Regions from separate parts of the Geodermatophilus sp. SYSU D01106 genome, predicted to be linked through region 1. Evidence: predicted binding sites of a transcription regulator. Region 1 holds the regulator's gene; each other region holds the start of a gene.
What was found. The regulator LexA, encoded in region 1, represses DNA repair genes until DNA is damaged. The targets are predictions, from matches to a motif close to TCGAACANNTGTTCGA.
Positions count from the first base shown of each region.

Region 2: a site for LexA is predicted at 2,190-2,205, ahead of ACI78R_RS18480 (DUF222 domain-containing protein). Genes of this name have one in related genera too.
Region 3: a site for LexA is predicted at 2,285-2,300, ahead of dinB (DNA polymerase IV). Genes of this name have one in related genera too.

Region 1 is NZ_JBJGYM010000005.1:225,210-229,358, reverse strand. It holds gene ACI78R_RS07950 (phosphatase PAP2 family protein) at 1-641, shown strand, start outside; gene ACI78R_RS07945 (hypothetical protein) at 706-1,701, shown strand; gene lexA (transcriptional repressor LexA) at 1,772-2,575, opposite strand; gene ACI78R_RS07935 (LysM peptidoglycan-binding domain-containing protein) at 2,868-3,509, shown strand; gene ACI78R_RS07930 (hypothetical protein) at 3,644-4,149, shown strand, end outside.
Region 2 is NZ_JBJGYM010000020.1:42,975-47,123, reverse strand. It holds gene ACI78R_RS18495 (ABC transporter ATP-binding protein) at 1-18, shown strand, start outside; gene ACI78R_RS18490 (alkene reductase) at 15-1,091, opposite strand; gene ACI78R_RS18485 (hypothetical protein) at 1,165-2,043, shown strand; gene ACI78R_RS18480 (DUF222 domain-containing protein) at 2,216-3,697, shown strand; gene ACI78R_RS18475 (hypothetical protein) at 3,824-4,149, opposite strand, start outside.
Region 3 is NZ_JBJGYM010000004.1:23-4,171, reverse strand. It holds gene ACI78R_RS05435 (sucrase ferredoxin) at 1-347, opposite strand, end outside; gene ACI78R_RS05430 (cupin domain-containing protein) at 367-1,509, opposite strand; gene ACI78R_RS05425 (BatC protein) at 1,797-2,108, opposite strand; gene dinB (DNA polymerase IV) at 2,344-3,531, shown strand; gene ACI78R_RS05415 (DUF3040 domain-containing protein) at 3,656-4,063, shown strand.

The DNA of each region.
Region 1 (4,149 bases):
TGCTGCTGGTCGCGTTCGCCGTGACGGTCGCGGTCACCGCCGACCTGCTCAGCCGCGGCGTCCTCGAGCGGCTGGACCTGCAGGTCTCGGAGGTCGTGAGCAGCTGGGACCTGCGGGACTCGCCGGCCTACTGGCCGGTCTGGGTGGTCACCCAGGTCGGCGGCCGCGGCACCATCCTCATCGTCTTCGCCGGGCTGGTGGCCTGGCTGTGCGTGCGCGGGCGCACCCTGCTGCCCCTGGTCCGGGTGCTCACCGCGCTGGTGCTGCTCACCGTCGTGGTCTACGCCTTCAAGTTCAGCACCGGCCGGACCGCCCCCGCCTACCCGGGGTCCTTCTTCCACCGCGACGGCGCCAGCTACCCCTCCGGGCACGTGGCCAACGCCGTGCTCATGTGGGGCGTCGCGCGCTGGCAGGCCGCCGAGTACGCCCTGCCCCCGCGCGTGCAGACGCTGCTGTGGTGGCTCGCCGTCGTCGGCCCGGTCGCCACCGGGATCGCGATGGTGTCGCTGGACTTCCACTGGGTCACCGACGCGGTCGTCGGCGCGGCTGTCGGGCTGCTCCTGCTGGGCGTGGTGCACGCACTCGACGCATCCGTCCTGTCACGCTGGGCGAGTGCCCGAGCCGGCCGTCCTCCCGCCTAGCGCGACCGCGCGCGCGGGACGGGCATCTGCCGCGGTCCTCGCGCCGGTCCTCGCGCTGGCCCTGGTGCCCGCGCTGCTCGCGGCTCCCGCCCGCGCGGAGGAGACGGCCGCGCCGTCGGTGCGCTGTCAGGTGACCGACCCGCGGCTGGCCGAGCTGTCCGGGCTCGTCGACGTCGGCGAGCGGATGCTGGCCATCCCCGACGGCGGGGACCAGGTGAGCGTCGCCGTCCTCGACGGCGGGTGCCAGGTCGTCGACGTGACCACCGCGCCGCTGGACCCCTACGACCCCGAGGACCTCGGCGTCGGCGCCGACGGCACCGTGTGGCTGGCCGACACCGGCGACAACAACGCCACCCGGGCGACCGTCGCGCTCATCGCGCTGCGCCCCGACGGCGGCACGGCGCTGTACCGGCTCACCTACCCGGACGGGCCGCACGACGCCGAGGCGCTGCTCGTGGCCCCCGACGGGACGCCGTACATCGTGACCAAGGAGGTGCTGGGCGCGAGCCACGTCTACCGCCCCGCGGCGCCGCTGGTCGACGGCGGCACGGTCGCGCTGGCCGACGTCGGGACGGTGACCTTCACCCTGACCGGCACGCCGGGCGGGCCGGTCGGCCGCGCGGGACAGCTGCTGGTGACCGGTGGCGCGGTGGCGCGCGACGGCAGCCGCATCGCGCTGCGCACCTACACCGACGCCTACGTCTGGCCGCTCGCCGGCTCCGACGTCCTGGCCGCGCTCGCCGGCGAGCCGGTGCGGGTGGCGCTCCCCGACGCGCCGCAGGGGGAGGCGGTGTCCTTCACCGCTGACGGCGGCGCGCTGCTGGTGGCGGGGGAGGGCCTGCCCGGGGACGTCACGCTCGTGCCCGTCCCCGCGGAGACGGCGGCACCCGCGACGCCCGCGTCGACCGCTGCCGGGCCGTCGGGCCTGCTCGACGGCGGCGACGACGGCACGCCCCCGCTGGCCGCGGGGCTGCTCGCCGCCGCGGTGGCCACCCTGCTCGTGTGGCTCGCCGGGCGGCTGCGCCGGCGGCGCTCGCCCGACCAGCCGCCCGCCGCCTGACGCGACCGCCCGCGGGTCGCCCCGGACCCGCCCGGGGTCCGGCGCGCGGGCCGGGCCCCGGGAGCTGTCGTCAGACCCGGCGCAGGACGGTGACCACCCGGCCGAGGATGGTCGCCTCGTCGCCCGGGATGGGCTCGTACGCCGGGTTGTGCGGCAGCAGCCACACGTGCCCGTCGCGCCGCTTGTAGGTCTTCACCGTGGCCTCGCCGTCGAGCATCGCGGCCACGATCTCGCCGTTCTCCGCGGTCGGCTGCTGGCGCACGACGACCCAGTCGCCGTCGCAGATGGCCGCGTCGACCATCGAGTCACCGGCGACCTTGAGCATGAACAGCGTGCCGTCGCCGACGAGCTCGCGCGGCAGCGGGAAGACGTCCTCGACCGCCTGCTCGGCCAGCACCGGGCCACCGGCGGCGATCCGGCCGACCAGCGGGACGTAGGTGGGGGCGGCCGTGCCGTCGGCGGCCGGGGCGGCCGGCGCCGACTCGGCGGCGGTGTCGCCGGGCAGCCGGACGTCCAGCGCGCGGGGGCGGTTCGGATCACGCCGCAGCCAGCCCTTCTTCTGCAGCACCGACAGCTGGTGGGCGACCGACGACGCCGACGACAGGCCGACCGCCTCGCCGATCTCGCGGACCGAGGGCGGGTAGCCGCGGCGCTCGATCGAGTCGCGGATGACCTCGAGGACCCGGCGCTGGCGCTGGGTGAGCCCGTCGCCGGCCTCGGCCCGGTCGGGGAAGGTGCGCACCGCGGCGGTGCCCGTGGCGGTGGCGGCGCCCCCGGCGTCCGCTCCCCGCCGGGCGGCCGGGCGGCGAGAGGCCGTGGTGCCCCGCGCCGTCTCGCCGTCCGTGCGCCGGCCGGTCCCGCTCGTGCCCGCCACGTCTCCTCCTCGCCGGCCGCGTGCCGCGACCTGGTCTCCTGCCCGGTTGCCGTGCCGCCCGGGCGGCCGCCCGGCTCCCGGGTGGACCGGGAGGGAGCGGACGGACGTCCCGCGGGGGACACCGGACGGACGGGGTGCTGGTCGGACCGTAGCGCCTCGGGGCCGCCACTTCAAACGTGTGTTCGAAACACCCGCGGTGTCGTGTCGACCTCGTCGGGGGCGTGCGGTAGACATCGCACAGACGTTCGAATCGAACGCGTGTTCGAGGGCGGTCGACGAGGAGGAGCGGGTCATGGGCGGCGTGCGGCAGGCAGTGCTCGAGTTCGACGCGGCGGTGCGGGTGCCGTGGCGGCCGCTCCTCGACGAGCGGGCATCGGCGCCCGCGGCCCGCCGGACGCCGCCGCGCCGGCCCACCGGCGCCGTGGGGGAGGCGGGCGCGCTGCCGGGCTCCGGTCCGCGCGTGGCCGGTCACCTGCGCCCGGTGCCCGACCGGCCGGCCGCCGCGGCGCCGCGGGCCACGGGTCCCTCCGCCGGTCCGGCCGCCGAGGCGTCGCGCACCCGGCGCGACCCGGCGCGGCCCGGTGGCCGCCCGGTGCGCGCCGAGCCCGCGCGGGGGTCCGGCCGCCGTCCGGCCGCGCCCGCCCCGGTGCCGGTCCGGCTGACCGGCCGCGGGCGGCGGCTCGTCGCCGTCCTCGTGCTCGCCGCCGGGGTGGGCGGCGCGGTGCTGGGCCGGGAGGTCCTCGCGCCCGACGAGGGGCTGCAGCTCGCCGCCGGCAGCAGCGTCGTGGTGGGGGAGGGCGACACCGTGTGGTCGATCGCCGCGGAGGTCGCCCGCGACGACCAGGACGTGCGAGCCGTCGTCGACGCGATCGAGGCGCTCAACGACCTCGAGGGCTCCGTCGTCGAGGTCGGCCAGGTGCTCCGGCTGCCCTGAGCCGGGTCCCGGGTGCTGAGGCCGGTGTCGGTGTGGTGGTCGGAGAAGTGACGAGAAGCGCGGCGGGAGTTCGTCAACGATCGGCCCCCGGTCGCTCACCCGCCGAGGTCGGATCGGCACCTACGGTCAGGAGCGTGTCAGCAGCCGTGAACAGCAGGGCCGCGGTGTCCTTCGGGTCCCCGCAGGACGTCGAGGTGCTCGTCGAGGGCGCCTGGGTGCCGGGCGCGATGCTCGGCTGGCGGCACGACGCGACGGGCGCGTGCGAGGCCTGGGTGCGACTGCGGGCCGACGTGCCCGGGGTCGTCGAGGGCGCCGGCACGTGGGTCGGCCTGGTCGACGTGCGGCTGCCCGAGCGCCACCTCGCGCTCGCCCCCGCTCCCGCCCCGGAGCCCGTCCTCGACCAGGGGTCCGGCGCGCCGGTCGGCGGGCGCCGCGCGTCCCGTGCGTCGCGCCGCTCCCGGCGGCACGGCGGCGACGTCACCGCCGAGCAGCCCGCCGTCGGCGCCGCCGGCGCCGGCCGCCACCGCGCGCCGGCCGAGGCCGTCCCCGGCCGGCACCGTGCGCTCACGACGGAGATGCCGGCGGTCGTCGTGGACCCTGCCGCCACCTCGGCCGAGACCCCGGCCGGGATCCCGGTCGC
Region 2 (4,149 bases), on a different contig from region 1:
GACGAGGCGGCCGGCTAGCCCGCGCGCAGCGCCGGGTAGTCGGTGTAGCCCTCGGCGCCGGACGCGTAGAACAGGTGCGACCGGATCTCGTTCTCCGGGTGCTCGCCGGCCCAGCGCTCGACCAGGTCGGGGTTGGCGATCGCCGCCCGGCCGACCGCGACGACGTCGGCGTGCGCGGCCTCGATGAGCGCCAGCGCCTCCTCGCGGGTGGTCACGCTGCCGAAGCCGCTGTTGGCCATGAGGTGCCCGCCGAACCGGCGGCGCAGCTCCTGCACCAGGTCGCCGGCCGGCTCGCGGTGCAGCACGGAGAGGTAGGCCAGGCCCAGCGGGCGCAGCTGGTCGAGCAGCGCGCCGTAGGTGGCGAGGACGTCGTCGCGGTCGGTCTCGAGGGCGTCCTGGATGTCGTGCTCGGGCGAAGTGCGCAGCCCGACGCGCCCGGCGCCGATCGCCTCGGCGACCGCGGTGACCACCTCGACCACGAGCCGGGCGCGGTTCTCCGGGGAGCCGCCGTACACGTCGTCGCGGACGTTGGAGGCCGGCGAGAGGAACTCGTGCAGCAGGTAGCCGTTGGCGCCGTGGATCTCGACGCCGTCGAGGCCGGCCTCGCGGGCCCGCTCGGCGGCGCGCGCGAAGTCGCGGACGACGTCGCGGACCTCGTCGGTGGTGAGGGCGTGCGGCACCGGGTAGGCCTGCTTGCCCTTCTCGGTGTGGCCCTCGCCCTGGATGGCGATGGCGCTCGGGGCGACGACGCGGCGGCCGCCGTTGACGTCGGGGTGGGTGACGCGGCCGCCGTGCATCACCTGCATGACGATCCGGCCGCCGCGGGCGTGCACGGCGTCGGCGACGCGGCGCCAGCCGGCGACCTGCTCGTCGGTGACGATGCCGGGCTGGCCGACGAACGCCTGCGACTCGTGGACGGGATAGGTGCCCTCGGTGACGATCAGGCCGATGGAGGCGCGCTGCGCGTAGTGCTCGACGACGAGGTCGCCGGGGACGCCGGAGCTGCCGGAGCGCATGCGGGTCAGGGGCGCCATGGCCACGCGGTTGGCGAGCTCGAGGTCGCCGAGGGTCACGGGGGAGAACAGGTCCACGGGAGGTTCCGACACCGCGCGGGGCCGCGTTCTTCCGGGGTGCGGGCGGCGTCACACCCGGCACGATGGGCCGGTGAGCCCGCTCGCCGCCGCCGTCGAGGGCTGGTCACCCGGCCCGGTCACCGACACCGCCGTCGTCGCGCCCGGGCCCGCGGCGGCCTTCGCGGCGCTGCTCGACCGCCCCGCCGACGCGCCCGCGGAGGGCGACCCGCTGCCGCTGGGCTGGCACTGGTTCACCTTTGTCGAGCGGCCGGCCACCGCCGACCTCGGCGAGGACGGCCACCCGCGAGAAGGCCACTTCCTGCCGCCGCTACCGCACCGGCGCCGGATGATCGCCGGCGGCCGGTTCGAGGCCGTCGCCCCGCTGGTCGTGGGCTCGACGGTGGAGCGGACGTCGTCGCTGGCCCGCTGCGAGGTCAAGGCCGGGCGCAGTGGCGAGATGCTGCTGGTCACGGTGCGCAGCGAGTTCCGCTCGGCGGGGCGGCTGCTGCTCATCGAAGAGCAGGACGTCGTCTACCGCTCCCAGCCGGGCGGGTCCTCACCGGCGCCGGCGGGTGCCGGGGTGCCGGGCGTGGACGGCGACACCTCGGTGGACCTGGTCCCCGACGAGGCGCTGCTGTTCCGCTTCAGTGCGCTGACCTACAACGCGCACCGCATCCACTACGACGCGCCGTACGCCACCGGCGTCGAGGGCCATCCCGGGCTGGTCGTGCACGGCCCGCTGCTGGCGCTGCTGCTCCTGGAGGTCCCGCGCCGCGCCATGTCGGAGAGGTCCGCTCCGGACCGGTCCGTCACGTCCTCCACCCACCGGCTGGCCCGCCCGGTGTACGTGGGCACGGCCGTCCGGGCGACCGGCCGGGCCGACGGGGAGCGGTGGTCGCTGTCGGCGGGCGCGGTCGGCGGGCCGGCGTCGATCACCGGCACCGCCACGCTCGGACCGCTCCCCTCCTGACGCCGGGGGCTCTGCGCATCACACCAAGGGCTCAGCGCGTTTCCGCGGGAACGCCTCCCCGCAGCACGGTCCCACCCGACGGCGTTCCTGCGGGAACGCCCTCAGGCCGCTGAGCTGCGGTTCTGTCAGTGGCTGGGTCTAGCGTCCCGAACACACGTTCGAGGAGGACGCCGTGACCGAGCACCATCCCGCCGCCGAGACGGAACTGCCGCTCGACGAGCTCGCCGAGCGCATCACCGGCGCCGCCGTCCGGCTGGCCGCCGCCACGGCGGAGTGGCTGCTGCTCATCGCCCAGTTCGACCGGCGCGAGGGCTGGGCGGGCCACGGTCTCCGGTCGTGCGCGCACTGGCTGGCCTGGCAGTGCGGGCTGTCCCCGGGCACCGCACGCGAGCACGTCCGGGTCGCCCGTGCCCTCACCACGCTGCCCGGGATCCGCGGCGCCTTCACCGCCGGCCGGCTGTCCTACTCCAAGGTCCGCGCCATGACCCGCGTCGCGGCCCCCGAGACCGAGGCGGCTCTGCTCGATCTCGCGCGCGAGGCCACCGCCGCGCAGGTGGAGCGGGTGGTCCGGGGGTGGCGCCGCTCCGACGCGGTCGAGGCCGGCACCGTCCGCGAGAAGCGGCGCTTCGAGTACTGGTGGGACGACGACGGGATGCTGGTCGTGCGCATGCGCCTCGATCCCGAGCAGGGCGCGGCCTTCCTCACCGGGATCGACTCGCCGGCCGAGCGCGACGCTCGCCGCGACCGGGCCGCCGCCAAGCGAGCGGCCGCCGCAGCGGCGGCCACCACCGCGGAGGACGGCATCACTCCGGACGGCGGGACCTCCGACAGCGCGGGGAGCCGGACCGACGACGAGCCGCTCGACGAGGTCGCGCTGGCGCGGGAGCGGACGGCCGAGCGCCGCTGCGCCGCCGTGGCCCGATTGGGCGCCGCCGCACCGGAGGCCGACCGCCGGGCCGGCGACCCGCCACGACGCGAGGTGGTCGTGCACGTCGACGCCGCCGTGCTCGCCGACGACGCCGCAGCGGGTCGCGCCTACCTGGAGAACGGGCCGGCCCTGCACGGCAGCCAGGTCCGCCGGATGCTCTGTGAGGCCACCGTCGTCACGATGCTCGAGCGGGACCGCGAACCGCTGGCCGTCGGCCGGGCGCGGCGTCTGGCCACCCGGGCTCAGCGCCGGGCGCTCGTGCGGCGCGACGGCGGGTGCATCCGGCCGGGCTGCCCCGAGACCCGCCCCGAGCGGCTGCACGCCCACCATCGGCGGCCCTGGTCGGCCGGCGGGAGCACCGACATCGACAACATGGCGCTCCTCTGCGACGCCGACCACGGCCTCGCGCACGACCTCGACCTGCGGATGAGCCGGCGCGGCGGCGAACTGGTCGCCGTCACACCGGACGGCCGCCGGGTGTGGGCCCGTGGCGACACCGCCTTCACCGCGGGCGTCGAGGCGGGCGTCGAGCTCCTCGATGCCGCGGCCCCGGACGCCGAGCGCGGGAGCGTCCTGCGGCTGCTGCCCGGTGGGGACCGGCAGCTGCCCGGGACGCTCGCGGTCGGCGGGGAGCGGATGGACCTGGGCTACGTCGTCGGGGTGCTGCTCGGCAACCGCGACCTGGAGCGCCGGCTCGCAGCCGAACGCGGCGGACGGGCGGCCTGATCCGCCCGGCGTTCCCGCGGGAACGCGCGCCCGCACATCGCGCCGGAGCCCGTGGGGAGCCGGACGAGGACGCGCCCAGGGTGGCCGGAGCAGCGGCTCCGGCCACCCTGGACGGGACGTCGTCGGTCAGGCCACCGCGCGGCGGCGGGTGACGACGGCCCCGGCGGCCAGGCTGACTCCCAGCCAGCCGGCGAGGACCAGCAGGGACTGCGTCGGGGTTCCGCCCTGCGCGAGGGTGAGCACGGCCTCGGCCGGGTCGAGCCTCGAGCCGACCTCCGGCTTGAAGGTGCGCACCAGCGGCAGCACGCCGAGGACGACCAGGTAGAAGGACGTCAGCGCGGCCGGGGTGTTGGCCAGCGCCGCGCCGACCCCGGCGCCGACCAGCGCGAACACCGCGCCCGCGGCGACGACCACCCCGAGCGCGCGCCCGGTGCCGTCCCAGGACACGTCGC
Region 3 (4,149 bases), on a different contig from region 1:
TCGAGCAGGTCGGCGTCGGCCTCCCGCTCGGACCACCACAGCCCCTCGTGGCCGGGGCGGCCGTCGGCGTAGGCCCACCGGCGCCCGGGCCCCGCCGCGCGCTCGCCCGGCCGGCGCACCAGCAGCACCCGCACGCCCTCGGCGCGGGCGCGGCGGGCCAGCTGCGGGGCGACGGCGGCGTCGAACCGGGACGCGGTGAGCGCGTCGCGGCCCCACGGGCCCGGCTGCTCGACCAGCAACCAGCGCTGGGCCGGCCCGGCCGTGGCGACGGGGGAGTCGCCGCGGGCCAGGGCGGTCACCGAGCAGCGGGTCGGGTCCAGCCGTCCGGTCCGGACCGCGGCGCTCACCCGGGGGAGCGCCGCGGGCTCACGACCCGGTCCCGAGGGCGTCGGCACGCTCCCCATCGTCCCCGCCGGCGTCGGGCACGGGCGCACCCGGCCCGGCCGGCCCCGGCTCCGGGGCGGTGGCGGGCACGCCGTCGACGGCGCCGTCGACTGCGCCGTCTGCGGGACCGGGGTGCGCGTAGGCGACGACCGCGACCGACTCGGTCACCAGCCGGCGGGCCAGCGTCAGCTGGTCGGCGGGCTCGAGGCCGGCCAGGTCAGCGACCTTGAGCTCGCCGCTGGCCAGCAGCGCCTCCAGCGCCGGGCGGGTGGCGGCGGGGAACTCGTGCGACCGGCGGCCGCCGAGCAGCGTGACCCGGTCGCCGCCGGCCGGGTCGGCGGAGGAGGGGCGCAGGGCGGTGCGCAGCCGGGGGCGCAGCCGCAGCACGCTGTCGGGCGACAGCGCGGCGGCCGCGGTGGCCTGCGCCAGCGGGGCGACGGGCTCGGGCCGGACCTGCGACCAGGCGCGCCCGCGCACGCGGTCGGCGACCTGGTCGGCGTCGACCCGGCCCAGCCACTCCTGCAGCGCGCCGACCACGGTGGCGACGTCGTCGCGCAGCGCGCCGGGGTCGGCCAGGTCGACGCCGAGCGGCAGCGCGCGGCGCAGTTCGCGGTCGTCGGCGGCCAGCGTGCGCACCAGGTCGAGCACCGACTCGACCGCCGACCAGCGGGTGACCGAGTGCACGCCGATGGTCAGGTGGGCGCTGGTCTGCCCCAGCGCGACGGCCGAGTGCAGGTAGCCGCGGGGCAGGTAGAGCGCGTCGCCGGGGCGCAGCACGGCGTCGATCACCGGCTCGCGCCGCGCGGCGGCGGCCACCTCGGCGGCCCGGTCGTTCCACGGCTGGGTGCGCAGTGGCTCCTCGAGCACCGGCTCGTGGATCGTCCAGTGCTTCTCGCCGGCGACCTGCAGCACGAAGACGTCGTGGACGTCGTAGTGCGGGCTGAACCCGCGCGAGGACGGCGGGGTGACGTAGGCGTTGACCTGCGTGGGGTGTCCCAGGTCAGCGGCCAGCTGGTCGGCGAACTCGATCAGCGGCGGCCAGAGCCGGTGCAGGCCCTGCAGGACCACGGTGCTGCCGTCGGCGAACAGGCGCAGCACGGCGTCGGAGGAGACCTGGTCGGTCACCTCGGCGCCGGCGCCGCCGGAGGTGGTGAACCGCTTCGCGTCGACGACGGCGCCGTCCTTGGCGATGCGGATGAAGGGGGTGCGCAGCCCGCGGCGGGAGAGCAGCTCGTCGACGTCGGCCAGCGTGAGCAGGTCGGCGAAGGACTCCCCGGTGTCCTCGGCGCGGGTCAGCAGCGGGCGGCGGGACCAGTGCTGCTCGGCGAAGACGGCGGGGTCGAGGTGGGTGCACCGGCGCAGGGCCGGGCGGAGGTCAGCTCCGCCCGGCCCCGCGACGGCCGGGTCCTGGTTCAGGCCGAACCGTCCGCGCCACCGTCGGCGCCACCGTCGGCGCCGCCGTCCGAGCCGCCGCCGGCCGCACCGCCGTCGGCCGGGCCGTGGCCCGCGCCGCCGTCCGCGCCACCGTCGGCACCGCCGTCCGCACCGCCGTCCGCGCCACCGTCGGAGCCGCCGCCCGCCGCGCCACCGTCGGCCGGGCCGTGGCCGGCGCCGCCGTCGGCGCCACCGTCGGCACCGCCGTCCTGGTGGCCGGGCGTGCCCTCGCCGGCGCCGCTGTCGGCCGGACCCTCCACGCTGGTCATGTCGTCGTCGTCGAGCGCCATCGAGTTCCTCCGGTCACTGTCGCAGCCGTCCGCCGGACGGCGGTCGGTCGTGTCCCACCTAACCCGATCGGCAGCGCGCCACACATGCCCCCACCAGCCGTTTCCCGACACGCACGGACACCTCCGCGGACGGCGCGCCGGGGACCGCGGCGGGCGGCTAGTCTCCTCCGGTCGGTCCGAACACGTGTTCGAGAGGCGGGGCGGGATGGCAGCGGGGCGTGCGGAGGGGTGCAGCGTGCTGCACGTCGACATGGACGCCTTCTTCGCCAGCGTCGAGGTGCGCCGGCACCCCGAGCTGGCCGGCACGCCGGTGATCGTCGGCGGCGCCGGCAACCGCGGGGTGGTCACCTCGGCCACCTACGAGGCGCGCGCGTACGGCGTGCACGCCGCGATGCCCACCGCCCGCGCGCTGCGGCTGTGCCCGACCGCCACCGTGCTGCCGGGGGACATGGCGCTCTACGCGGAGGTCTCCCGCTCGGTCATGGCGCTGTTCCGGTCGGTCACGCCGCTGGTCGAGCCGCTGAGCCTGGACGAGGCGTTCCTCGACGTCTCCGGGGCCGGCCGCCGGCTCGGCGACGCGGCGGAGATCGGCGAGTACCTGCGCGCCCGGGTCTTCGACGAGCAGGGCATCACCTGCTCGGTCGGGGTGGCCGGGACGAAGTTCGTGGCCAAGCTCGCCTCCACCCGGGCCAAGCCCGACGGCCTGCTCGTCGTCCGCCCGGCCGAGGTCATCGACTTCCTGCACCCGCTGCCGGTGGGCGCGCTGTGGGGGGTGGGCGCCAAGACCGAGGAGGTGCTCCTGCGGCTGGGGCTGCGCACCGTCGGCGACCTCGCGCACGTCCCGGCGCGCACCCTGCAGCGGGCGGTCGGCCCGGCGGCCGGCGGCTCGCTGCACGAGCTGGCCTGGGGCCGCGACCCCCGGCGCGTGGTCCCCGACGAGCCGGAGCGCTCGATCGGGCACGAGGAGACCTTCGGCACCGACGTCGACGACCCCGCCGTCGTCCACCGGGAGCTGCTGCGGCTGGCCGAGCGGACGGCGGGCCGGCTGCGGGCGGGGAGCTGGCTGGCGCGCACGGTGAGCATCAAGGTCCGCTTCGCCGACTTCACCACGATCACCCGCAGCCGCACCCTCGACGTCCCCACCGACGTCGGGCAGGACCTCTACGACACCGCCCGCGCCCTCTTCGACGCCCTGGGCCTGGACCGGGCGCGGCTGCGGCTGGTGGGCGTGCGCGCCGAGCGGCTGGTGCAGGCCGGGTCGACGCCGCGCCAGCTCGAGCTCGGCGAGCGCGAGCACGGCCGCCGCGACGCCGAGCTGGCCGCCGACCGGGCCGCCCGGAGGTTCGGCGCGGGGGCCGTCCGGCCGGCCACGCTGCTGCACCGCGACCGCGACCGGCGGGTCCGCGACCGCCCGCGGGGGTGATCCGGGTCCACCGTGGGCGGGTCGCCGCGCGCTCGCCTTTCGCACCCCGTGAACGGCTCGTATCCTCGTGGGTACCGCCGGGGGGGACCCGGCGGATCAGGCCTTGGCCCACCTGGAGGCATCCGTGCCGCTCTCCGAGCACGAGCAGCGACTGCTGGAGCAGATCGAGCGCGCCCTCGTCGACGACGATCCGAAGTTCGCCTCCTCCGTCCGCACGGGTGACCGCAGGCTCAGGGCCCGGCGGAAGCTGCAACTGGGTGCGCTGCTCGTGGTGGTGGGCCTCGCGGTCCTCGTCGGTGGCGCCGTCGCCCCCTCTGTCCCGCTCGGCGTCCTCGGCTTCCTCGTCATGTTCGGCGGCGCCGCGCTCGGCGTGTTGAACTACCGCTCCGCCACCGGTGCGGTCGAGGCCGGCCCGGCCGGGCCGGCCGGTGCCCGCGGCGGCAGTACCGCCCGCGGCCGCGGCGGCAAGCCCCGCAAGCAGCCGCTGAAGAACCGCCTCGAGGAGCGCTTCCGCCGCCGCTACGACCAGTAGCCCGCAGCCTCCCCCCGACGGCCGCCCGCCCGCCCCCGGGCGGCGGGGCGCGGCGGTGCCGGGCCAGGCCCCCGGGGGGGGGGTGT